One region of the Anaerobacillus sp. ABD4_527 genome, then DNA from elsewhere that is predicted to be linked to it. Evidence: a T-box and tRNA genes for the amino acid it is inferred to sense, from the RefSeq annotation. Region 1 holds a T-box; the other regions hold tRNA genes.

What was found. The T-box of region 1 lies ahead of leuS (leucine--tRNA ligase). A T-box ahead of a tRNA ligase gene usually reads a tRNA of that ligase, here a tRNA-Leu.
Positions count from the first base shown of each region.
Region 2: it has a tRNA-Leu gene. The T-box ahead of leuS (leucine--tRNA ligase) is inferred to sense a tRNA for this amino acid. The anticodon was not compared.
Region 3: it has a tRNA-Leu gene. The T-box ahead of leuS (leucine--tRNA ligase) is inferred to sense a tRNA for this amino acid. The anticodon was not compared.

Region 1 covers NZ_JBSWXZ010000001.1:1,452,530-1,460,387, forward strand. Annotated here, with positions in the region: gene ACXAHI_RS07645 (BaiN/RdsA family NAD(P)/FAD-dependent oxidoreductase) at 1-604, shown strand, start outside; gene ACXAHI_RS07650 (DEAD/DEAH box helicase) at 640-1,860, opposite strand; gene ACXAHI_RS07655 (lytic transglycosylase domain-containing protein) at 1,974-2,573, opposite strand; gene ACXAHI_RS07660 (rhodanese-like domain-containing protein) at 2,732-3,073, opposite strand; gene ACXAHI_RS07665 (rhodanese-like domain-containing protein) at 3,101-3,409, opposite strand; gene leuS (leucine--tRNA ligase) at 3,664-6,078, opposite strand; T-box leader at 6,136-6,365, opposite strand; gene ACXAHI_RS07675 (hypothetical protein) at 6,508-6,720, opposite strand; gene mnmL (tRNA modification radical SAM protein MnmL/YtqA) at 6,870-7,835, shown strand; gene mnmM (tRNA 5-(aminomethyl)-2-thiouridylate-methyltransferase MnmM) at 7,832-7,858, shown strand, end outside.
Region 2 covers NZ_JBSWXZ010000001.1:482,222-490,079, forward strand. Annotated here, with positions in the region: gene kapB (kinase-associated lipoprotein KapB) at 1-258, shown strand, start outside; gene trhO (oxygen-dependent tRNA uridine(34) hydroxylase TrhO) at 336-1,217, shown strand; gene ACXAHI_RS02530 (NRDE family protein) at 1,293-2,048, shown strand; gene ACXAHI_RS02535 (hypothetical protein) at 2,176-2,334, shown strand; tRNA gene ACXAHI_RS02540 (tRNA-Val) at 2,511-2,586, shown strand; tRNA gene ACXAHI_RS02545 (tRNA-Thr) at 2,610-2,685, shown strand; tRNA gene ACXAHI_RS02550 (tRNA-Leu) at 2,691-2,775, shown strand; tRNA gene ACXAHI_RS02555 (tRNA-Arg) at 2,794-2,870, shown strand; tRNA gene ACXAHI_RS02560 (tRNA-Ala) at 2,880-2,955, shown strand; tRNA gene ACXAHI_RS02565 (tRNA-Ser) at 2,960-3,052, shown strand; tRNA gene ACXAHI_RS02570 (tRNA-Gly) at 3,056-3,129, shown strand; tRNA gene ACXAHI_RS02575 (tRNA-Glu) at 3,137-3,211, shown strand; gene ACXAHI_RS02580 (transporter) at 3,451-3,786, shown strand; gene ACXAHI_RS02585 (YpjP family protein) at 3,915-4,565, shown strand; gene ACXAHI_RS02590 (hypothetical protein) at 4,613-4,834, shown strand; gene ACXAHI_RS02595 (YuzB family protein) at 5,039-5,275, opposite strand; gene trxB (thioredoxin-disulfide reductase) at 5,474-6,415, shown strand; gene ACXAHI_RS02605 (Hsp20/alpha crystallin family protein) at 6,447-6,890, opposite strand; gene ACXAHI_RS02610 (thymidylate synthase) at 6,996-7,790, shown strand; partial or broken gene ACXAHI_RS02615 (dihydrofolate reductase) at 7,781-7,858, shown strand, end outside.
Region 3 covers NZ_JBSWXZ010000001.1:775,218-783,075, forward strand. Annotated here, with positions in the region: gene ACXAHI_RS04000 (DUF3900 domain-containing protein) at 1-527, shown strand, start outside; gene ACXAHI_RS04005 (SDR family oxidoreductase) at 573-1,313, opposite strand; gene ACXAHI_RS04010 (bifunctional 5,10-methylenetetrahydrofolate dehydrogenase/5,10-methenyltetrahydrofolate cyclohydrolase) at 1,440-2,285, opposite strand; ZMP/ZTP riboswitch at 2,325-2,407, opposite strand; tRNA gene ACXAHI_RS04015 (tRNA-Arg) at 2,588-2,661, opposite strand; tRNA gene ACXAHI_RS04020 (tRNA-Gly) at 2,745-2,818, opposite strand; tRNA gene ACXAHI_RS04025 (tRNA-Gln) at 2,823-2,897, opposite strand; tRNA gene ACXAHI_RS04030 (tRNA-Tyr) at 2,902-2,986, opposite strand; tRNA gene ACXAHI_RS04035 (tRNA-Met) at 3,001-3,077, opposite strand; tRNA gene ACXAHI_RS04040 (tRNA-Pro) at 3,089-3,165, opposite strand; tRNA gene ACXAHI_RS04045 (tRNA-Arg) at 3,188-3,264, opposite strand; tRNA gene ACXAHI_RS04050 (tRNA-Leu) at 3,273-3,357, opposite strand; gene kynU (kynureninase) at 3,501-4,802, shown strand; gene ACXAHI_RS04060 (hypothetical protein) at 4,866-5,051, shown strand; gene ACXAHI_RS04065 (spore coat protein) at 5,065-5,322, shown strand; gene ACXAHI_RS04070 (alanine/glycine:cation symporter family protein) at 5,447-6,826, shown strand; gene ACXAHI_RS04075 (YjcZ family sporulation protein) at 6,933-7,091, shown strand; gene ACXAHI_RS04080 (hypothetical protein) at 7,300-7,440, shown strand; gene ACXAHI_RS04085 (5' nucleotidase, NT5C type) at 7,503-7,858, shown strand, end outside.

The sequences.
Region 1 (7,858 bases):
AGCACTGTCAGTTCTGAACCCTAAAGGAAAAGTGATAAAAACCCACCGTTGGGATATGATCTTCACACATATCGGACTTTCTGGACCTGCAGTATTACGCTGTAGTCAATATGTTGTCAAAGCATTAAAGAAGTTCAACGCACAATTTATTCCCCTTCAAATCGATGCAGTACCTGACCAAAATGAAGAAGAACTGTATCGCGAACATATGAAGATTGCGAAAGAAGACCCTAAAAAGGCAATTAAAAATATCTGGAAAGGTAAAGTCCCGGAGCGCTACATGCTGTTTCTACTTGAAAGAGCTGAACTATCACCAGATACGACGTACGCCCATCTATCGAAAGAAAAAGTACGCGAATATGTTCGCTCGTTAAAACAGTTCCAAGTTGCTGTCGATGGTACGTTACCGATTGACAAAGCGTTTGTTACTGGGGGCGGCGTTTCTCTTAAAGAAATTCACCCAAAAGAAATGGCTTCGAAATTCACGAAAGGACTTTATTTCTGTGGTGAGGTGCTAGATATCCATGGTTATACCGGTGGATATAACATCACTTCAGCTTTCGTTACTGGGTTCACAGCTGGAAAAAGTGCAGCTGAAAGGTAAAAAAAAGGTATCTGCAATTGCAGATACCTTTTTTTTCATCTTCTGTTTCTTCCACCACTTCGACTGTTTTTCCGTCTTCCATATGATCGACTTCTATCTTCTCGCCCACGTGAGGAGTCACGGTCATTCTCCGAAGGTAGAGCGCTCTCTACAGACTTGTGTTCGAGACGCTTACCGATCCCCTTCTCGATCATTGGAACTGCTTGCTTATCCTTAGAAGCGATAAATGTATATGCTGTACCACCTTCACCAGCTCGACCAGTTCTTCCAATTCTGTGAATGTAGCTTTCGACATCATGAGGTACATCGTAGTTGAACACATGCGTAACCCCTTCGATATCAAGTCCCCTTGCAGCTACGTCGGTCGCGACAAGAAACTGAATCTTTGCTTCACGAAACTTCTTAATGACGCTCTCCCGCTTTGCTTGTGACAGATCTCCGTGTAGTTCGTCAACTAGATAACCCTTCGCTTTTAAATCTCCGTAAAGTTTACTCACTCTACGTTTCGTACGACAGAATATGATGCCTAAGAAAGGGCGTGCTTCATCGATTGTCTCCGTTAAGGCTCCAAACTTTCTTCGATCTGTTGTTTCGATCATGTACTGCTGTACGATTTCAACCGTCTTTCCCTTTTCTTTCCCTTTTATCGTTATAGGAGAACGCAAAAACCGTTTTGCTAAGCTTCGAATATCACTCGATAATGTAGCAGAAAAGAGAGCTGTTTGTCTGCTATCTGGCGTTTCGAAAATAATGTCTTCAACTTCTTTTAAGAAACCAATATGCAGCATTTGATCTGCCTCATCAAGTATAAGGAAATTTGTTTGAGAAAGGTCGATCGTCTCTCTTCGAATGTGATCTAATAATCTCCCAGGAGTTCCTACTACAATATGAACGTGTTTGTTAAGCTTAGATATCTGCTTCTCTACATCCTGTCCACCATATACGGCAAGAACGTTTACTTCAGGCCGTCCATTAACGAGTTTCAATAATTCAGTGGTGATTTGAAGAGCCAGCTCACGTGTAGGTGTAACGATTAGAGCCTGTACATGATCTGCTTCTATATCAACCTTCTCTAATATCGGTAATAAGAAAGCGAAAGTTTTCCCTGTTCCAGTCTGCGCCTGAGCCATCACATCCTGTCCCTTAAGCATCACCGGGATTGTTTCTTTCTGTATGTCAGTGGGTGATTCAATCCCTTGTGATTCAAGAGATTCAACCAAACTTACATCTAAACCCATTCCTTTAAAATCTTTCATAGTGCTTCACCTCTTCATGTAGTATCTCACAAAGTATCCTAAAATTCTTTTAGAAAAATAAAAAACTGCCTCCTCACGTCCGCTAAAGAGCAGTCGTGTGAGACAGCTTTGCTTTATGCTAAATAGTTTTTCATAACTTTCGATACGTAGTTTTGCGTTTCTTTAAATGGAGGAATCCCACCATACTTATCAACATTTCCTGGTCCGGCATTATAAGCTGCTAGAGCAAGTTCAGTATTTCCATCATATTTACTCAGCATTTGTTTAATGTATTTGACGCCGCCTTCTATATTCTGCTTTGCGTCAAAGGAGTCTTCTACCCCAAGCCCACGTGCCGTTGCGGGCATAAGCTGCATAAGTCCAACCGCACCTGCGTGGCTAACCGCTGATGGATTATACCCTGACTCCTGTTTAATAATGGAGTGAACCAGTTTAGAATCCACTTGATATTCATCTGAGAGTTGCTGAATGTACCCATCGATTTCAAGTGATTTTGTTGAATGCCCAGTAGGTTTAAACGACTCCACCGGTGTTTGCTTCTTAAATGATGTATTGTCATAAGTAGCGATCTGATCAGATGAAGTGTATGAAATAGCCTGTTCTAACATTTCAAGAAAAGGAGTGGCTGCCTGCTGATTTCGACTTCCGTTTCCAGGTTGAAATTGGCGCAATGCCTGCAAATCCATCATAGCGCGAATAAGTTCTGCCCTCATGACGACACCTCTGAGTTATCTTTTTCCTTATTATAACAAAAAACAGGAAGGCTTCTAGACATTTTTTTACATAGGGAAATATAATTAATCCTATAATTTTAGTGGGATTAATAGTAGAATGGTACGCCTTCAGAAAAAACTTCCAAAGGCGTTCCTGTTTATGATGAAACTGTCATGTAATAAATAGGCTGCTTCGATTGCTTTAACAATATTTTTGCAGCCATCCTTGCAGCCTTGCGGTCTTCTGCAAGAACAACGATTTCTTTATCACAAACATCATTTTCCCTTGTCTGTCTACCGAGATAAGAAAGTGGGATATTCTTTGCTTTCTCATACGGTGTACGGTGCGAAAGAATGTAATCTCTTACATCGATCAAGCAGTATTTATCATCATCAAAGGGATCAACATTGATCGGCTTTAAATACGTATAGGGATGAACGATTTTCCATAACCCAATCGTTATTGCCGCAACAGCGATAGCCATGCCCCATAGTGTCATCTGGATTCTCTCCTTTTCTTAGGAGGGTTACTTTACTTCACCCTCCCACTTCATCATACCGCCTACCATATTCTTCACTTCATATCCTGCTTCTTGTAAATATTCACATGCATGCTCGCTTCGTCTTCCTGAGCGACAAATCATGATGTGCTCTTCGTTTTTGTTGATTTCATCAAGTCGTTCAGGAATAGTACCAAGACGAATATGTTTAGCCACAGGAATTTTTCCTTCTGCTACCTCTTCATCCTCACGAACGTCGATTAGCGATACGTTTTTCCCCTCATTTAGTAGCTCTTGAACCTCTTCAGGTGTAATCGTCTTAACTTCATTACTCATTTAACATACTCCTTCCTGAACGATTGTTTTCATTGAATGGTTTCTTCACCAAAACAATCCTACATCATTTTTATCTTTAATTCAAGAAATCAATCTGGCAAGCTTTTGAACAAGATGTTCCTAGTGATACCATGTCACAGACATAACCCATACTATTATTTTTAACTAGAAAGAGTGTTTGGTTCGATACCTTTATAGATCAAAAAAGCCAGAGGTCTTTTTGACCTCTAGCTTCATTGATTTCCTTTAATAACTTAGTTAGCTACAATATTCACAAGCTTTCCAGGAACAGCAATTACTTTACGAATCGTTTTTCCTTCGAGCTGTCCTTCGATCTTCTCGTGAGACATGGCGATGTCTTGCATCTCTTCTCGAGATGCTTCTGCAGGGATCGATATCTTAGCACGTAACTTTCCATTTACTTGCACGACGATCTCTACTTCATCAACAGTCAGCTTGTTTTCATCAAACGTTGGCCAGCTTGCATAAGCGAGTGTATCAGAGTGACCAAGCGCCTCCCATAATTCTTCTGTAAGATGAGGAGCTACTGGTGATAGAAGCTTAACAAAACCTTCCATCAAATTGAAGGGTAAAGAATCTTGCTTATACGCTTCGTTTACGAAGACCATCATTTGAGAGATCGCCGTATTAAAACGCAAGCCCTCGAAGTCTTCTGTAACTTTTTTTACGGTCTCGTGATAAACACGCTCTAGACCTTCCTCAGATGCTTCTTTTGAGATCGAGCTTTTTGAAAGGTCACCTTCACCGTATAAGCGCCACACACGATCAAGGAATCTTCTAGCACCGTCTAATCCATTGCTTGACCATGCGATAGAACCTTCGAATGGTCCCATAAACATTTCGTAAAGGCGAAGTGTGTCTGCTCCATGCGTTTCAACAATCTCATCAGGGTTAACGACATTCCCCTTAGATTTACTCATCTTCTCATTGTTTTCACCAAGGATCATCCCTTGATTTCGTAGACGCTGGAACGGCTCTTTCGTTGGAACGACGCCAATGTCGTAAAGTACTTTATGCCAGAAACGAGCGTATAGCAAGTGAAGAACAGCATGCTCCGCTCCTCCAATATACATGTCTACAGGAAGCCAGTTTTCAAGTTTCTTTGGATCTGCCAACATCTCATCATTGTCTGGATCGATGTAACGAAGATAATACCAGCAGCTTCCCGCCCATTGAGGCATGGTATTTGTTTCACGGCGACCTTTCATACCAGTCTTTGGATCAACTACATTTAACCAATCCTCAATGTTAGCAAGTGGAGATTCTCCCGTTCCTGAAGGCTTGATCTCTGTTGTTTCAGGTAGTGTGACTGGAAGATCTTGTTCAGGAACAGCACTCATCGTTCCGTCTTCCCAATGGATGATTGGAATTGGTTCTCCCCAATAACGTTGACGGCTGAACAACCAATCTCTAAGTCTATATGTTGTTTTTTTCTTACCTTTGTTCTTTTCTTCAAGCCACTGGATACTCTTAGCGATCGCTTCTGTTTTATCAAGTCCGTTCAGGAAGTCTGAATTAACATGCTCCCCTTCTTCCGTGTAAGCTTCTTTCGAAATATCTCCACCTGCTACAACTTCTTTTATCGGTAGGTCGAAAGCTGTTGCGAACTCGTAGTCACGCTCATCATGAGCAGGAACCGCCATGATAGCTCCCGTACCATAGCTCATTAGAACATAGTCTGCGACCCAGATCGGAAGCTTCTCGTTGTTGATCGGATTGATTGCATATGCCCCCGTGAAGACGCCTGTTTTTTCTTTCGAAAGTTCTGTACGCTCAAGATCACTCTTCGTTTGCACACTTGAACGATAGTCTTTTACTTTTGCAGCTTCAGAATCAGTTGAAATAATATCCACTAGAGGATGTTCTGGCGCTAGAACCATATACGTTGCTCCGAACAGTGTATCAGGACGAGTCGTAAAGACATCGATCGATTCATCATGTCCGTCGATTTCAAACGTTACTTCAGCACCTTCTGACTTGCCGATCCAATTGCGCTGCATCTCTTTTATACTGTCAGACCAGTCGAGGTCTTCAAGATCTTCTAGCAAGCGGTCTGCGTACTCCGTGATTTTCAACACCCACTGTTTCATTGGCTTACGTACTACCGGGTGTCCACCTCTCTCACTTTTACCATCGATGACTTCTTCATTAGCGAGAACCGTTCCTAGAGCTGGACACCAGTTCACAGCAACTTCATCTACGTAAGCAAGACCTTTTTCATATAGCTTTGTGAAAATCCACTGTGTCCATTTATAGTAGTTTGGATCGGTCGTATTAACTTCTCTATCCCAATCATACGAGAATCCAAGTTCCTTGATTTGACGACGGAACGTGTTGATGTTTTGCTGAGTGAATTCACGTGGATTATTCCCTGTATCAAGAGCATACTGCTCTGCTGGGAGACCAAACGCATCCCAACCGATCGGATGCAATACGTTGTACCCTTGCATTCGTTTCATACGTGACAATATATCTGTAGCTGTGTATCCTTCTGGATGCCCTACGTGCAGACCTGCACCTGATGGATATGGAAACATATCGAGAAAATAAACTTTTTCTCCCTCTGCTTCTTCAGTCGTTTTAAACGTTTTATTCTGTTCCCAATAGTGTTGCCATTTCTTTTCGATCGATTTGTGATCAAAAGACATGCTAGCTCTCTCCTTCCAACTATCCATAAAATAAAAAACCTCCCATCCCTGTCTATAAACAGGGACGAGAGGTTGAGAATCTGTTATTCACAATCACCCGCGGTACCACCCGGATTAGTGCTAAATCGCACTCACTTAAAACCTTTAACGCAGGCGGACGGGGCACCCTACTATCTTTCAGGATTCCGATTCAAAGGCGAGTTCACAAAGTTTCTATGTTAACTTTCACCACCCGTTAACTCTCTTAAAATAGAAGCTTTATTACTATTCCTCATCATAATCTTTCAGTTTAATCTCAGTATATAGTTTGTATTGTATGAATACTTCAGAAAATTGTCAAGAACATTATCATTTTAGACCGTCACAAAGGGGTTTATACATTAGGAAAAAAGAAATCTAAACAAGGTAAAACGCACCACTTTGGGTGCGTTATCCTTCTCTATATTTCTTTTGACTAGCTGAGTCATCTTTCGACTTCGGTTTATTTTTTTCTTCTTTTTGCTCTTCTTTCAGGTCTTCAAGTGGAATAGGGTCTACATTCATTTCAGAAACATCTTCATCGAGCTGATTTCGCTCTTGATCTGGAAGCTGTTCTGGATTATTCGTTTCACCTTTTTTATGACGCTTCTCATTATCCTTCATACGATCACCTCTTAATCTGAGTATAGTAATCTTTACCACGACCCAGATATTCCCAAACATTTAAAAAGGTTTGGAGATGCCTTTTGAAAGTGATAAAATTTGATTATTATTCTGGACGGACGCCGTTCGAAAGAGGAGTTGCTCCAATTATGAAAATAAACCATCTTCCCGACCACTTTGGATCTGACATGCGTTACTACTCGTTCAATCAATTCCTACGTCAGACATTCGGTCATAAGGTATTTAAAGTACCTTTAGATGGAGGGTTCGATTGTCCAAACAGAGATGGGAAAGTTGCACACGGAGGTTGTACGTTTTGCAGTGTTAGTGGCTCTGGTGACTTTGCAGGTGATCGACGAGATGACCTCGTCACACAGTTTAATACGATAAAAGACCGTACTCGTGCTAAGAAGTGGAAAGATGCGAAGTACCTCGGCTACTTCCAAGCGTTCACCAATACTTACGCACCAGTTAACGAACTTCGTGAAAAGTATGAAGTCATATTACAACAGGAGGGCGTGGTTGGTCTTTCGATCGCAACGCGACCAGACTGCCTTCCGGATGATGTAGTGGACTATTTAGCTGAACTAAACGAGCGGACATTTTTAATGGTGGAGTTAGGATTACAAACAGTACATGACCATACAGGTGATCTGATCAATAGAGCACACGATTTTGAATGCTATGTAGAAGGGGTAGAAAAATTAAGGAAGCGTAATATAAACGTCGTTTCACATATCATAAACGGTTTGCCTGGAGAAACACCCGAAATGATGATGGAAACTGCAAGAGCGGTATCAAAATTAGATGTACAAGGAATCAAAATTCACCTGTTACACCTTTTGCGTAACACAGCTATGGTTAAGCAGTATGAGAAAGGCATGCTCGATTTCTTAGACCGTGATACTTATGTGAACTTGGTAGTCGATCAGTTAGAAGTAATTCCAGAAGACATGGTGATCCACAGGATAACTGGGGATGGTCCTGCAGAGCTGTTGATCGGTCCAATGTGGAGTACGAATAAGTTCGGTGTATTAAACGCGATAAGAGATGAAATGAACCGTAGAGACACCTGGCAAGGAAAATTCGCAACAGGAGGAAAGGTAACAACATGACACTACAAAGGATACTCCCCTTC
Region 2 (7,858 bases), 970 kb from region 1:
ACACAAGGGGACCTGCACAACCCGAAGCAGCTCGACGTGCCATTATTTCACCAGCGTAAGGCGCTATCACAATACGAAAAAGCGCTTGTCCCTATTTCCGCGATCAACCACTATGATGAAGAAATCCCGGGTTACCTCGAATCCTTAAAGGAAGCGGTAGACACACAAGTTAATGAACTAAAACACGAAGGTGGGAGATGGGCAGAGGCTTCTTTAATCGAGTTGGAAAAACTAAAGGATGATTACTTTACATCGTGAGGATCATCTTTACATCACATCATAAATCAGGTAAGATTTAATACTGATTTTAGAATACGCAGAAGGTGGTTTTTGACTTGCAATCAGAAGCTTCAGCATATCAAGTGCTGTTATATTATAAGTATGTAGAAATTGAAGATCCCGAGTATTTTGCTAGAAAGCATTTGAAATTCTGTAAGTCTCTAGACTTAAAAGGTAGAATACTCGTAGGTAAAGAAGGCATAAATGGTACCGTCTCAGGACCAAAAGAATACACTGAGCAATACATGCAAGAGTTAAGAAACGATCCACGTTTTTCTGACATTGAGTTTAAGGTCGATGAAGCGGAAGCTCACACGTTTAAAAAAATGCACGTACGAGCTAGAAATGAGATCGTATCACTCCGTCTTGATGAGGATATCGATCCAAATGAGCTTACGGGAAATTATCTCGAGCCAAAAGAGTTTATGAATGCACTCGAACAAGATGATGTTATTGTTATTGATGCAAGAAATGACTATGAATATGATATCGGTCACTTCAGAAATGCAATTCGACCGAATATAAAAGCGTTTCGTGAATTACCTGAGTGGATCGAAGAGAACTTATCAGATCAAAAGGACAAAAAAGTCCTCACTTATTGTACAGGCGGGATTCGTTGTGAAAAGTTTTCCGGGTATTTGAAGAAAAAAGGTTTTAATGATGTATCTCAGCTTCATGGTGGAATCGTAACATATGGCAAAGACCCAGATGTACAGGGGAAATATTTTGATGGTAAGTGTTTTGTGTTTGACGATCGCTTAGCTGTTGATGTAAATCAAACGGATGATGCTAAGGTAGTTGGAACATGCTATCATTGCGGCACACATGCAGACACTTACATTAACTGCGCAAATGTAGAGTGTGATAAACTACACATCGTTTGTGATGAGTGCTTGGACTCACAACAACGTTACTGTTCATCATCTTGTGCTGGTTAAGTTGATACAATAAAGGGTTGAAGGAGCACAGTGGTTAACACTGTGCTCCTCTGCTTATCGGAAGGCGGAAATCGTATGTGTTTAATCGCAGTTGCAATCGATGTTAATCCAAAATATCCATTCATTTTAATTGCTAATCGAGATGAATTCTACGAACGACCCACTGAAAGGGCTCATTATTGGGCTGATTATACTAACCTTTTAGCTGGAAGAGACCTAAGAGCAAAAGGTACATGGCTTGGTGTTACGACAGAGGGTAACATTGCTGCATTGACAAATTATCGAGAGCCTAATGAAGAACGAAAGGAGCGGTCAAGAGGGGAACTACCAGTCAAATTTCTCACGCAGTCTATTCATCCATACGATTATTTAAAGAGTGTGCAGGAACAAAGAGATCACTACAATGGTTTCAACTTGTTTGTGGGTAGTGCAAATGAGTTCTTTTACTATTCAAATCGTGAGGATGAGGTTAGGAAAGTTGAGTCAGGCATTCATGCTGTAAGTAATCACCTGTTGAATACAAGCTGGCCCAAAGTGGATCGAATCAAGAGAGAACTATCAGATTATCTTGACCAAACAGAAGAGATTGACTCTGATCAGCTGTTCAAACTACTTGATCATGCTGAACCGGCACCAGATAAAGATCTTCCAAACACAGGTATCCCGCTAGAATGGGAAAGACTTTTGTCACCTATCTATATTACATCTGAAAAGTATGGTACTAGAGCACAAACGATCGTGATGGTCTCTAACGAAGGAGAAGTGACGTTCCTTGAAAAAGCTACTGGTGAAAAAATAAACAAGTTTCATTTTTCAATCGACCGTTCATAATACGTGCTCTAGAGGAATACATTATATCCTACCTATCATTACCAGCTTATATATGGTAATAAAGACCAGGTTTATGATTGGTCTAAAGAGGGTAACTAGGGGTTACTAAGTATGAGGAGGGGTTTTATTGAAACGAAAGCGTCACTATGTTGAAGATCAGCTACTAAGGGAAGCCTCTAATATTCGAGAGTATCGTAAGGTAGATGTTGAAGTGGTAGCCAAGAAATATCCTGAACGCAGTGCGCCTCCAAAGAAAAATAAAACTCTTGTTCAAACATCAGTATAAGCAGGGGGATTATATCCCTTGCTTTTTTTATGTAAAAAAACTATTGCAATCTAGTAAGATAATTGATAATATAAATCTTGTCCTCATAAACAACGTTTTTCGACACAATGTTCTTGAAAAAAAGTGTTGACGTGAATGGACAAGTAGTTATATAATATAGAGGTCGCTGTTTATTTGGAGGATTAGCTCAGCTGGGAGAGCATCTGCCTTACAAGCAGAGGGTCGGCGGTTCGAGCCCGTCATCCTCCACCATTTTTTCTCTATAAAAATACTTCGCCGGTCTAGCTCAATTGGTAGAGCAACTGACTTGTAATCAGTAGGTTGGGGGTTCAAGTCCTCTGGCCGGCACCACACACGCGGGTGTGGCGGAATTGGCAGACGCGCTAGACTTAGGATCTAGTGTCTTACGACGTGGGGGTTCGAGTCCCTTCACCCGCACCATTAGAATCATATAGATATGCGCCCGTAGCTCAATTGGATAGAGCGTCTGACTACGGATCAGAAGGTTAGGGGTTCGACTCCTCTCGGGCGCGCCATACATACTTGGGGCCTTAGCTCAGCTGGGAGAGCGCCTGCCTTGCACGCAGGAGGTCAGCGGTTCGATCCCGCTAGGCTCCACCATATTGGAGGAATACCCAAGTCTGGCTGAAGGGATCGGTCTTGAAAACCGACAGGGGCTTAACGGCCCGCGGGGGTTCGAATCCCTCTTCCTCCGCCATTTGCGGGTGTAGTTTAGTGGTAAAACCTCAGCCTTCCAAGCTGATGTCGTGGGTTCGATTCCCATCACCCGCTCCAATTTAGTGGCCCGTTGGTCAAGCGGTTAAGACACCGCCCTTTCACGGCGGTAACACGGGTTCGAATCCCGTACGGGTCACCATTTCAAAGAAGCTTACGGGCTTCTCACCCAAGGGTTCCCCTGCAGAAGTTCTCTCGAAGAAGAGAAATCAGCAGGACTAGCTAACGCGTCGGAATCCCGTACGGGTCACCATTTCTTATAATAATTTTATTTGATTATGAAGCGACAGCACACTCAAAGAGGTGCTTTTTTTGTTGTCCAAATGAACCTCTCACCTAAGAAGGGCATACAGTGTCTATATCAAGTGAGAAGGGATGGAAATGATGTATAGTGAAGAGCATGAACACATCGAATACCACATTCATACCTATGAGGCTCCTCGTCAACAGCAGCCAGTGATGCAGCCACCTTCTAGTCCGCCATCAACAACACCACAGATGCCTATGTCAGCACAGGCAGGAACACAAGCCGTAGATCCGTTTGCAATTAGAGGATGTTTATACCGCTACACGTATATATGGATGAAAGGTGGAAATCGCTTCTGGTTCTGGCCTGTTTTTGTTGGCAGAAGATCTGTATCTGGATTTCGATGGACGGGAAGAAGATGGGTATATACAGGAATAGATCTTAATCGCATTGAAATGTTTACTTGTTGAGTGGATGAGCGCTTTTAACGAAGCGCTCAAAACATGTAACAGAATAGTTAAAAAATTATCTGGCATTTTCATCGTCTTCATGGGACAATGTAAGAAATCTTTTATTTGAGAAAGTCAGGTGTAGACGATTGCGCTTTCCGTTATGGTCAAGAAAGCTTTTTGTAGCATTCATTGCTGTTATTACGCTTGGTACAGTTATACCAACAGAGTATTTACAAGATCTTAAACCTGGACAAAAGACTGAAGCTAACTACCAAAAAGACGTTTCACACGTGGTTGAAACGGACGAGCCTCCTCAATTATCATTTGAAGAAGTTGAGATTGAGCCTCTACGTTGGCCTGAGATTGCAGAACGATCTTCGTCATCTGAGGTAGTAGAAGAATTCATTACCTATGCTTCACTACAAACTGAAGAATTAGGAATAAGAAAGTTTGGCGACACGATTGCTAACCGTGTTGGGTCTGATTACATAAATTTGATCGTTCCGAAAGTAAACGAGGTGATTACATCTAAAGTCGAAGAATTAGATGTAGATTTCGTTCGTTCACTTCGTTTGACTGATAATCCATCTGGTGGTTATGGTGAACGTATCATGCACGTGTACAACGAGAAAACAGGGAATGACTTGATGAGGTTTCATGTGAGAAGAGACCATCCACCTCAGGATGGATACTGGTTTAACTTTCATTATCACGACGAAAAAGATAATTTCAGTGAGCATCATGAAGTTGGGAAGATTTATTGGGATAAAAACACTCCGCCAAAATGGCTCTCGTAATGAGGCATGCGGGGTGTTTCTGTTTGATTGGAAGGGAATGAATAGAGATGGAACTCGTTCAGTGTATAAGAGACGTATTTGAAGAAGATCCTTTAACAGGTACTGAAAATGAACGGAAATTATTTAAAAAAGGAAATTTTTATCCTGCCTATCAGGATGATGAAGAGAATTGGATAACAGTTGATGACGAAGGGGAGCATCATATCATTGCGAGTGGTGAGTCGCCGATAGAAGACTTCTGGTTTTTGTATCGTTTTAGAATCGCATAAGTAAACGCTGCTCAGTTGAGCAGCGCCGTATTACTTCTTTTTAGGGCGCGCTTGTTGCGGGCCTCTTTTTTTATTCATTTGGAGAGCATCCTCACCGCTTTTAGTACCCTGAGCCCCTGTTTTGGGATCGTAGCCATTGCGACTTTTCATTGAGCAATCCTCCTTTTAGGTGTCACTCAATACTATGCCCAGACCAAACTTAAATTAAAACATAGGATTTTCTTCAATAAATTGATATACGTTACGTACGAGTTCATCTGAAGATGTAGCAGTAACGCGCTCTCCGTTAACGAGACAATACATCTCCTGACTACATAACGTACAATGTCCTAGACAAGAATATTCTAATACATCTAGATCATGGTCTTTTTCAAGTATTTCCATCGCTTTATGTGAACCGCTTGATAGGTTACTCATACAAAACTCAACGATAGGATTCATGCTATTATCACCTCAATGCTGATTGCAAGTTCTACACTTGTTCATTTTATCAAGAAGGAATGGTAATGAACAACCTTTTGCAACTGAGCAGAATAATAAGCAATATTCAGTAAATACGATATACTAAATGCGTATAGAGGGTTTATTTCTTTAAAATAAGGAAAAATAAAATAATGAAGCTTATTGAGGAGGGTCATTATGAATAAACCAGTAATCGTAGGAACGGGACCAGCAGGTTTAACAGCTGCAATTTATTTAGCAAGAGCAAATATGGAGCCTCTCGTTATTGAAGGACCAGAGCCAGGTGGTCAGTTGACCTTAACGACAGATGTAGAAAATTTTCCTGGCTTCGCAGATGGAATACTTGGCCCAGAATTAATGGAAAACATGAAGAAACAAGCGTTACGCTTCGGTGCTCGAATTGAAAGAGGTTGGGTTAAGGATATCGATTTTTCAAAACGACCTTATACTTTAAAGACCGATACGCTTGGTGATGTAGAAGCAGATGCGGTATTGATTTCGACTGGTGCTTCCGCAAAGTTACTTGGAATACCAGGAGAATCCGAGAATATGGGTAGAGGTGTAAGCACTTGCGCTACGTGTGATGGGTTCTTCTTTAGAAATAAGAAGATTGTTGTTGTTGGCGGAGGAGACTCTGCGATGGAGGAAGCCACTTTCCTTACTAAGTTCGCTTCGGAAGTTACAATTCTTCATCGAAGAAACGAACTTAGAGCATCAAAAATCATGCAAGAAAGAGCGCGTAATAATGAAAAGATCACATGGAAGCTTAACTACTCCCCTGTTGAAGTTGTTTCAGATGGAAAGAAAGTAAGCGGTATTAGAGTAAAAGAAAGTGATTCAGGAAATGAAGAAACGATTGAGACAGATGGAATCTTTGTAGCGATCGGTCATAAGCCAAACACTGATTTTCTTGAAGGAAAAATAGACATGGATGACAAAGGCTACATCAATGTTGAACCAGGAACTACTCGTACGAACCTTCCAGGTGTATTCGCGTGTGGAGACGTGCAAGATTTTACTTACAGGCAGGCAATTACAGCAGCAGGCACTGGGTGTATGGCAGCGATGGATTGTGAAAGATTCCTTGAAGGAAATGCTTTCATCGATTGGAGCATGTAATTAAGAAACGGAGGGGATTCCCCTCCGTTTTTTATTCGATATCTAAATAGTTTATGGTATCTTTTATACGGTCTTTCTTAGGTATCATGATTTCGAGGATACCGTTCTCATATTTCCCCTTCACATTCTTCATTGAAAAGGAATAGGGCAGTTTGATCAATCTGCTAGTACTCGAATACGCTCTTTCCTGTTTATAGTACTTTTGTTTATCATTCCGTTCTTCTTGAAAGCTGTCTGATTCAATGGAAATACGGATGCTATCTCCTAATGGCTCTACTTTGATTTGTTCTTTTGATACACCAGGTAGTTCAGCTTCAACGATAAAAGCAGAATTCGTTTCATATAGATCGACACGGAATGCCTGGTTTGGAAGTAAATTAGAAAATGGATCCTTAAAAAAGTCATCGAACGTATTTAACCAATTTTGAAGATTAGGGTCCTGAAGAATCTTTGGAAGTTTGTCTCCTTTTCCCATCACATATTCATCCTTTCCTTAATTTCTCATATAACATATGATGTGTGAATGAGAACGTTCCAGTGGTACAATAACTATTAGCAAATGTTTGGGAGGGAAGCATAGATGAAAACATACTTACAATTATGCGAAGAAATACTACATAACGGCACAAAGAAGTCTGATCGAACAGGTACTGGTACTATTAGCGTTTTTGGTCACCAGATGAGATTTGATTTGCAAGAAGGCTTTCCTGCGTTAACTACGAAAAAGCTTCATTTACGATCGATTATTCATGAATTACTGTGGTTTATTAAAGGAGATACCAATGTAAAATATCTTCAAGATAATGGCGTCCGCATTTGGAACGAATGGGCGGATGAAGATGGAGAACTAGGACCTGTATACGGTCACCAGTGGAGGTCTTGGACTGGAGCTGATGGTGAAACAGTAGATCAAATTCAAAACGTAATCGATCAAATTAAAACGAATCCTGATTCAAGACGCATGATCGTTACAGCATGGAATCCTTCACAAGTGGATGAGATGGCGCTTCCTCCATGTCATTGTCTTTTTCAATTTTATGTAGCTGATGGAAAACTTTCATGTCAGCTCTATCAGCGCTCGGCAGATGTCTTCCTTGGCGTGCCATTCAACATCGCATCCTACGCCTTACTCACGATGATGATGGCGCAGGTATGCGATCTTGAGCCTGGAGAATTCGTCCATACATTAGGAGATGCTCACATTTATAATAATCACCTTGAGCAAGTTGAATTACAGTTAACAAGAGAACCAAGACCATTACCTAAAATGAAAATTAATCCTGAAGTTAAATCATTGTTCGGTTTTTCTTTTGAAGACTTTGAACTTACAGAATATGATCCGCATCCACACATAAAGGGAGAGGTATCTGTATGATTTCTTTTTTACTTGCAATGGATGAAAATCATTTGATCGGTAAGAACAATGATTTGCCTTGGCATCTA
Region 3 (7,858 bases), 680 kb from region 1:
CTGAAGAGGGCATGATCGATAGCGCAGAAGTTAAAGTTCACCAGTCCTCACATGCTCGGTATTTCGAAGACTTCTTAAAGTGGGTCGAATATGAAAAATCGATGCCAGAAATCGTGAAGACGCAAACGATGGATATCGTTCAGGACCACATACAAGAAACGTTCCAACCAGAAAGCGAAGAGAAAGAACAGTTCGAACAGGTGATGGAAGAATGGGCGGCGAGTCCTAAGAGAGAGTTACAAGAGCACTTTACCACAGAACAAGTAGTGGAAGCTACTTCACAAATCGTGGAACAATCTCCTGACGTAGAATGGAAGCTTAAGCTCGATCATGTATCTGTTAAAGCGATGCTGTCTGATTTTGGAGAAAGTATTCACTTAGCGAAAGTGAATGGAAAATATGTACTTGCGATCGAAGCCGATTCGATTACGTTTGAAAAAGGCTTCTCTCCAATCGAGTTCCATAAGCCAGATTCGCTTCAGGAAGTTGTAGAGCGAATCTATAAAAAGAGTGAGAATGAATCATAAAAGCCAGCATTTGCTGGCTTTTTTTGTGTAGTAGCGCAATTTTTCCTATTGCATCGGTCGAACAACCACTTCATTAACGTTGACGTAATCAGGCTGTGTTAGTGCATAAACAACAGCACGTGCGATATCATCAGCTTGAAGCTTTTTCATCGATGCTGCACGATCTTTAAACATTTCTAGTACTTCGTCGTCAGTTATATGGTTTGTAAGTTCAGATTCTACTGCACCTGGAGAGATGTTTGTTACACGGACTCCTGTTTTCGAAAGTTCTTTTTCAAGTCCCATCGATAGTGCTCGAACAGCGTATTTTGTTGCACTATAGACGCTGCTAGAAGGGAATACTTCGTGACCAGCTACACTTGAAACATTCACGATGTGTCCGCTCTTCTGCTTAAGCATGTCAGGTAAGACGGCGTGAACACCGTGAAGAACACCGTTAATGTTTACGTCTACCATCTGAGTCCATTGATCCACTTCATCATTCTTCATGAACGAAAGTAGCATAACACCAGCATTGTTAATGATCATATCAACTTTGCCGTATGTATCTTTCGCTTGTTGAACCAAGTTTTCCATGTCCTCTTTTTTGGTTACATCCGTTTTCACTACGAGCGCTTTGCCGTTCGATTGATCATTTAAAGACTGAGCGAGATCAGTTAACTTCTCTTCTCGACGTGCGGCAAGTACCACGTTAGCTCCTTCATCTGCTAAATGACGTGCGATCGCTTCACCTATTCCGCTGCTTGCGCCTGTAACGAGTACAACTTTACCTTCTAATTTCATTATTCATGCTCCCTTCACTAATGATCTTTCATTACGAGACTAACACAGTATTCCCAAACCAATTAGTAAAATGCTCATGAAATGTGCTTTCCTACATAAAAAAACTCGGGGTCATACCCGAGTTTTTCGTTAGCTAGTTACAGATTTTTCTGCAGCATCTACCGTATGTTTTAATAACATCGCGATCGTAACAGGACCAACGCCTCCTGGAACAGGAGTAATCGCAGACGCCCTGTCTTTTGCTGTTTCGTATTCGACATCACCAATATTGCCTTTATTGTAACCAGCATCGAGGACGATCGCTCCTTCTTTGATCCATTCACCCTTGATGAACTCTGGCTTTCCTACGGCAGCAACTACGATGTCAGCTTGTCTAACATGAGTTGCCAAATTAACAGTTCTCGAATGACACGTTGTGACTGTAGCATTTTCATTTAAAAGAAGAGCACCAACGGGCTTTCCAAGGATAGGACTTCTTCCTACGACGACCGCATGCTTACCTTCAGGATTGATGTCATAGTCTTCCATAATCTTCATAATTGCTGCAGGTGTACAAGATGGGTATGTACCAAACCCTAGAGCAGTCTGTCCGTACCCTTCACTCGTCACCCCATCGACGTCTTTCTCGATCGCGATCGTCTCAAATGCAAGGCGTTCGTCGATTTGAGACGGCACAGGATGCTGAAGCAAAATACCATGGACAGAATCATCGCGGTTCAGTTCTTCTATGGTTTCAAGCAACGTTTCGGTGGTTGTTTCCTCTGGCAGATGAATCTTTTTTGATACGATTCCTATACGTTCACATGCATTTCCCTTCATTCGCACATATGTTTCAGAGGAAGGATCATCTCCAACAAGAATCGTTGCGAGGCTGGGCGTAACACCTTGTGTTTTAAGTGCTTCCACTCTTTCTTTAAGCTGTTCTTTCACACGATTTGCGACTGCTTTTCCATCTAATAATTTGGATTCTGACATGAACTGATTCCTCCTAGACAGTGTTAAGAAATATCACTATTTCTTCGCCCAGACGACCGGCTTTATTCATTACAGCTCCCTTGTGGTTACTTCCACATTTGTCGTCAGTTACTGCAATAAGGTTTCTACGGATATAGTAGCACATTAAGCGGGAAAATCAAGAGAGATGCGTGCGAATTTACGTAGAAATTAATAATAGGTTCATTTTTTGCGTGAATGTTCGCCTTTTGAACTCCTCGTCATTCTCTTAGCTCACAAAATAAAACCTCCGAGTGGTGTAACCACTCAGAGGTTTTGAGATACGCGCCTTAGAGGATTCGAACCTCTGACCCACAGCTTAGAAGGCTGTTGCTCTATCCAGCTGAGCTAAAGGCGCATGGTAGTATGTGTGATACGATAACTGAAAGTTAGTATACCACGTTTTCCATTCTTGGAAAAGTCTTAATTAAAATTATGTAATGGAGCGGGTGATGGGAATCGAACCCACGACATCAGCTTGGAAGGCTGAGGTTTTACCACTAAACTACACCCGCAAAATGGCTGGGCTAGCTGGATTCGAACCAGCGCATGACGGAATCAAAATCCGTTGCCTTACCGCTTGGCTATAGCCCAAAGATGGTGGAGGGGGACGGATTCGAACCGCCGAACCCTGAGGGAGCGGATTTACAGTCCGCCGCGTTTAGCCACTTCGCTACCCCTCCACTATTTAATTATATGGTAGCGGCGGAGGGGATCGAACCCCCGACCTCACGGGTATGAACCGTACGCTCTAGCCAGCTGAGCTACACCGCCACGCTATGTGATGGTCGGGAAGACAGGATTTGAACCTGCGACCCCTTGGTCCCAAACCAAGTGCTCTGCCAAGCTGAGCTACTTCCCGATTTCATCGCTATGTTATGTAATGGCGCGCCCGAGAGGAGTCGAACCCCTAACCTTCTGATCCGTAGTCAGACGCTCTATCCAATTGAGCTACGGGCGCATCTATTCTGGTGCGGGTGAAGGGACTCGAACCCCCACGTCGTAAGACACTAGATCCTAAGTCTAGCGCGTCTGCCAATTCCGCCACACCCGCATGTGGTTTCTTTCATTTCAGCGACAATTAATATAATAACACCCGTACCCAAAACCCGTCAATCATTATTTCAAAAAAACATTTAGTTTTTTCATATCGGGCGATGTAAGCGTTGACAGCTTCTCATTCTTTACCATACGATTATGATACTAAAGGAGCTGAGTAAATTGAGTGTACCACAGTCCATTTATTATGCAAAAGAGCTAGACGAAAAAGACCCTCTACGCCACTTCAAACATGAGTTTTATACTCCGGATCATTCCATTTACATGGATGGCAATTCACTTGGCCTTCTCTCAAAACGAGCTGAAGCTTCTCTACTCCAATCGATTGACGATTGGAAAACGCATGGAATCAATGGTTGGACAGACGCGGAGCAACCATGGTTTTATATGGCAGAAATGCTTGGCAAGATGACTGCACCCCTTATCGGAGCAAAAGAAGATGAAACGATCACAACAGGTTCGATCACCACTAACCTCCATCAAATGCTAACAACGTTTTACAAGCCAAGTGATAAGAAAACGAAGATCATCGCTGATTCACTCACTTTCCCATCAGATATATATGCAATAAAAGCACAGCTAGAGCTTCACGGATTATCACCAGATGAACACCTTATTCAAGTGCAAAGTTCAGATGGTCGTACGATCGATGAAGACGACATTATTAAGGAGATGACAAGCGAAGTCGCACTAGTCCTCCTCCCTTCTGTCTTGTATCGTAGCGGTCAATTACTCGACATCAAAAAAATAACGCGAGCAGCAAACGATAAAGACATCATAATAGGGTTTGATCTTGCGCATTCCATCGGTGTTATCCCACATCACTTACACGATTGGGGTGTTGACTTCGCGGTATGGTGCACGTACAAATATTTAAATAGTGGACCTGGTGGTGTCGGCGGTCTTTATGTTCATGAAAAACACCTAGGAAAGAAACCAGGTCTTGCAGGTTGGTTCAGCTCGAAGAAAGACGTTCAATTCGATATGAGTCATGACCTTGATCATGCACAAACCGCTGGAGCATTCCAAATCGGGACACCTCATATTTTCAGTATGGCTTCATTGATTGGTTCGTTAGAAATTTTTTCTGAAGCCGGCATTGAACAAATTCGAGAAAAGTCGTTAACGCTCACGAAGTACTTAATGGAGTTAACTGCTTTAAAACTGAATCGCTTTGGCTTCACATTAGCTAACCCTGCAGAGGACCATCGCCGTGGTGGCCATGTTTGTATAGAACACAATGAAGCTGCTAGAATTTGCAAAGCGTTAAAAAACAAAGGCGTGATTCCTGACTTTCGAGCTCCAAACGTCATTCGTCTTGCACCGATCTCCTTATATACGTCGTTTGAAGATGTGTGGAACGTTGTACATATATTAGAAGAAATCATGGCTACTAAAGAGTATGAGCAATTCACCAACAATCGAAACATCATCGCGTAAACACGTATAAAAAGTCCCTCAACATTCAATATTAAGATTGATTCAATAGAAGGAGGGACTTTTATGGAACAGTTGAATGAATTGGAGTTGCAAAACCTTCGCCACATGATCGGTGGTCACGACACGCTGGCAAATAAACTTGATACGTATGCCCAAACTTGTACTTGTCCTGAACTAAAGCAAATGCTGCAAAAAGATGCGCAAGATGCAAGAAATACAAAACAACAGCTTATGTCTTTTTTAGGTTAAGGAGGAGAACGTAATGAATGAGAAGGATATGGTCAACGATTACTTGTCAGCTCTAAATGGAAGCCTGATCAACTATGGCGGTGTTATTTCACAATGTGACAACGAGCAGCTGCGTCAGACGCTTCAACAAATAAGAGATACTGATGAACAAAGGCAGTATAATCTTTATCATTATGCGAAGCAAAAAGGGTACTATCAGCCAGCAGCACCTGCGCAGATGCAAGAAGTACAGCACGTTAAGAACCAGCTTAACGGCCAACAGCCACAATAAAAAAACAGTCGGGTCAAACCGGCTGTTTTTTTTATCGTTTTCTAGACTTCTATCTTATTAAAGTTTCACGTTCCCTATTTTTGGATATTAAAGTTATACACTATATTCGTAGGGAGCGATTAGAATGGAAACGATTCTTAATGCGATCTCGGAGTTCTCCGGATTCATATGGGGCTATCCGATGATGATTTTACTTTTAGGCGGAGGACTTTTTTTAACCATCCGACTCGGCTTTTTTCAGATCATATTCTTCCCCCACACCTTGAAACATACGATCGGTAAAATTTTCGAAAAAGATAAAGGTGATGGGACGATCTCACCATTTCAGGCTTTCACCTCTGCTCTGGCATCTACTGCGGGAGCTACAAACATTGTTGGCGTACCGGTTGCGATTGCGTTCGGCGGACCAGGCGCGATCTTTTGGATGTGGGTTGTTGCCATCATCGGGATGTCGACGAAATACTCTGAGATCGTATTGGGTATCAAGTATCGAGAAAAAAACAAAGATGGCGTCTATGTCGGCGGACCAATGTATTACATACGTAAAGGACTTAACTGGAAATTCGCATCATGGCTCTTTGCATTCGGTCTGATGATTGAAATTATACCGGGTGTCATGGTTCAAACAAACTCGATCTCTACATTAACAGAAGGATCATTCGGTCTCCCTACCTGGTTGACGGGTATCATTCTAATGATTCTTATTTCAATCGTAGTGTTTGGAGGAATTATAAGAATAGGATCTGTTGCTGAGAAAATTGTACCGTTTATGATCCTAACTTACATTGGAGGCGCTATCGGTGTAATGGTAATCAACATCGACCAGTTCCCTGAAGTGATGAAGCTGATTTTTGTTCATGCATTCCAACCGATCTCTGCAGCAGGTGGCTTTGCTGGTGCTGGGTTCGCTGCAGCAGTCCGCTGGGGTCTTGCGAGAGGACTATATTCAAACGAAGCTGGGATGGGAACTGCTTCGATCGCACACTCCGCTGCACACACACCACACCCTAGCCGTCAAGGACTATGGGGAATATTTAGTGTCTTTATTGATACGATCGTTCTTTGCACAATTACTGCTTTCACCGTTCTCGTATCTGGAGCGTGGAAGGATGTAAAACCTTCGAATGCATCGGATATGGTCTCTGACGCATTTGCTGGCTTGATGGGAGAAACGTGGGGCCCAATTTTCGTTTCCTCCCTTCTTCTCATCTTTGTCATTAGTACCATCGGTGTCCTGATCTTCTATGGAGAGAAACAAGCAGAATACCTATACGGGTCTAAAGCTTCTAAAGTGATGAGGGTGGTTTATATTTGTGCCGTATTTGTCGGAGCAATCGGTGGCCTTCAGTTCGTATGGGAACTAGTTGATCTCACGTTAGCACTCTTTGTTATCCCTAACGTCATCGCCATCTTATTCCTCAGTAAGGAAGTTAAAGAACTTACAGATGACTACCGAAACAACTTCTTACAGCAACGTAGTAAGGACAATACGTTCAGTGGCTAGTTGGGTACTTTTCTAAAAACTGCCCCTTCCCTCCGCTCTTGCCCACATCATTTATAGACGGATACATATAGTGATAGGGCAAGAGATACTAAGGGGGATCACAACTATGAATTATGGAAATGCACCATATCCAAATGAGCCATACAACCAGGTGGCAGGAGCAAGTATGCCTTACTATTGTTGTAACAACGGCAGCGGCTTTGCCTTAATCGTCGTACTGTTTATCTTACTCATCATCGTTGGCGCAGCTTTTGTAAAATATTAAAAAACGAAGACAGGATTCGCTCCTGTCTTCTTAGATTGTAGAAAAAGTCTCGGTGTTGCGATGAGAGTAGACGATCATCTCATCTCCGTTTTAATTAACGTTACTTGTCTGTTAAACCATTGGGCGGAAGATTCGTTTTTGATTAAACTTCATCAAGTAGGAGAGACGATCGCGGACTCCTGCGGTAGAACGGGCGGCCGAGACCGGGGTGTGGGTTTCACCTCGGGCTTGGACGTTCGTCCGCGGAAAGCATGCGATCGTCATCGACTACGGCATCGGGTGCACACCGATTAATGACGTTTCTCTACAAGCTTGGAAGACAGGATTACTTCCTGTCTTTTTTATATAAATTGTAAGGTATACAAAGGACTGATATGATTAATGAGAACGAGGCATAAGGAAGTGAAGAGTTTGAAAACGTTATTAATCGATATGGATTCAGTTATATGCGATTTAATGACTGAATGGCATAAACGCTACAACCGTGACTACGAAGATAATTTAAATGTTGAAAAGCTTCAATGCTGGAGATCAGAGGATTACGTTAAAGAAGAATGTGGTGTAAAGATATATGATTATCTGGACGAGCCAGGCTTGTTTCTTTCTTTGACTCCTCTCCCCAACGCAATCGAAGTGCTTGAGAGGTTATCTTCACGCTATGAGCTCTTGATCGTTACGAGTAGCCGTACATACGCATACACTGAAAAAGAATTATGGGTTGAAAAGCACCTTCCCTTTATCGGTAAAAGAAACCTAATCTTTACTCA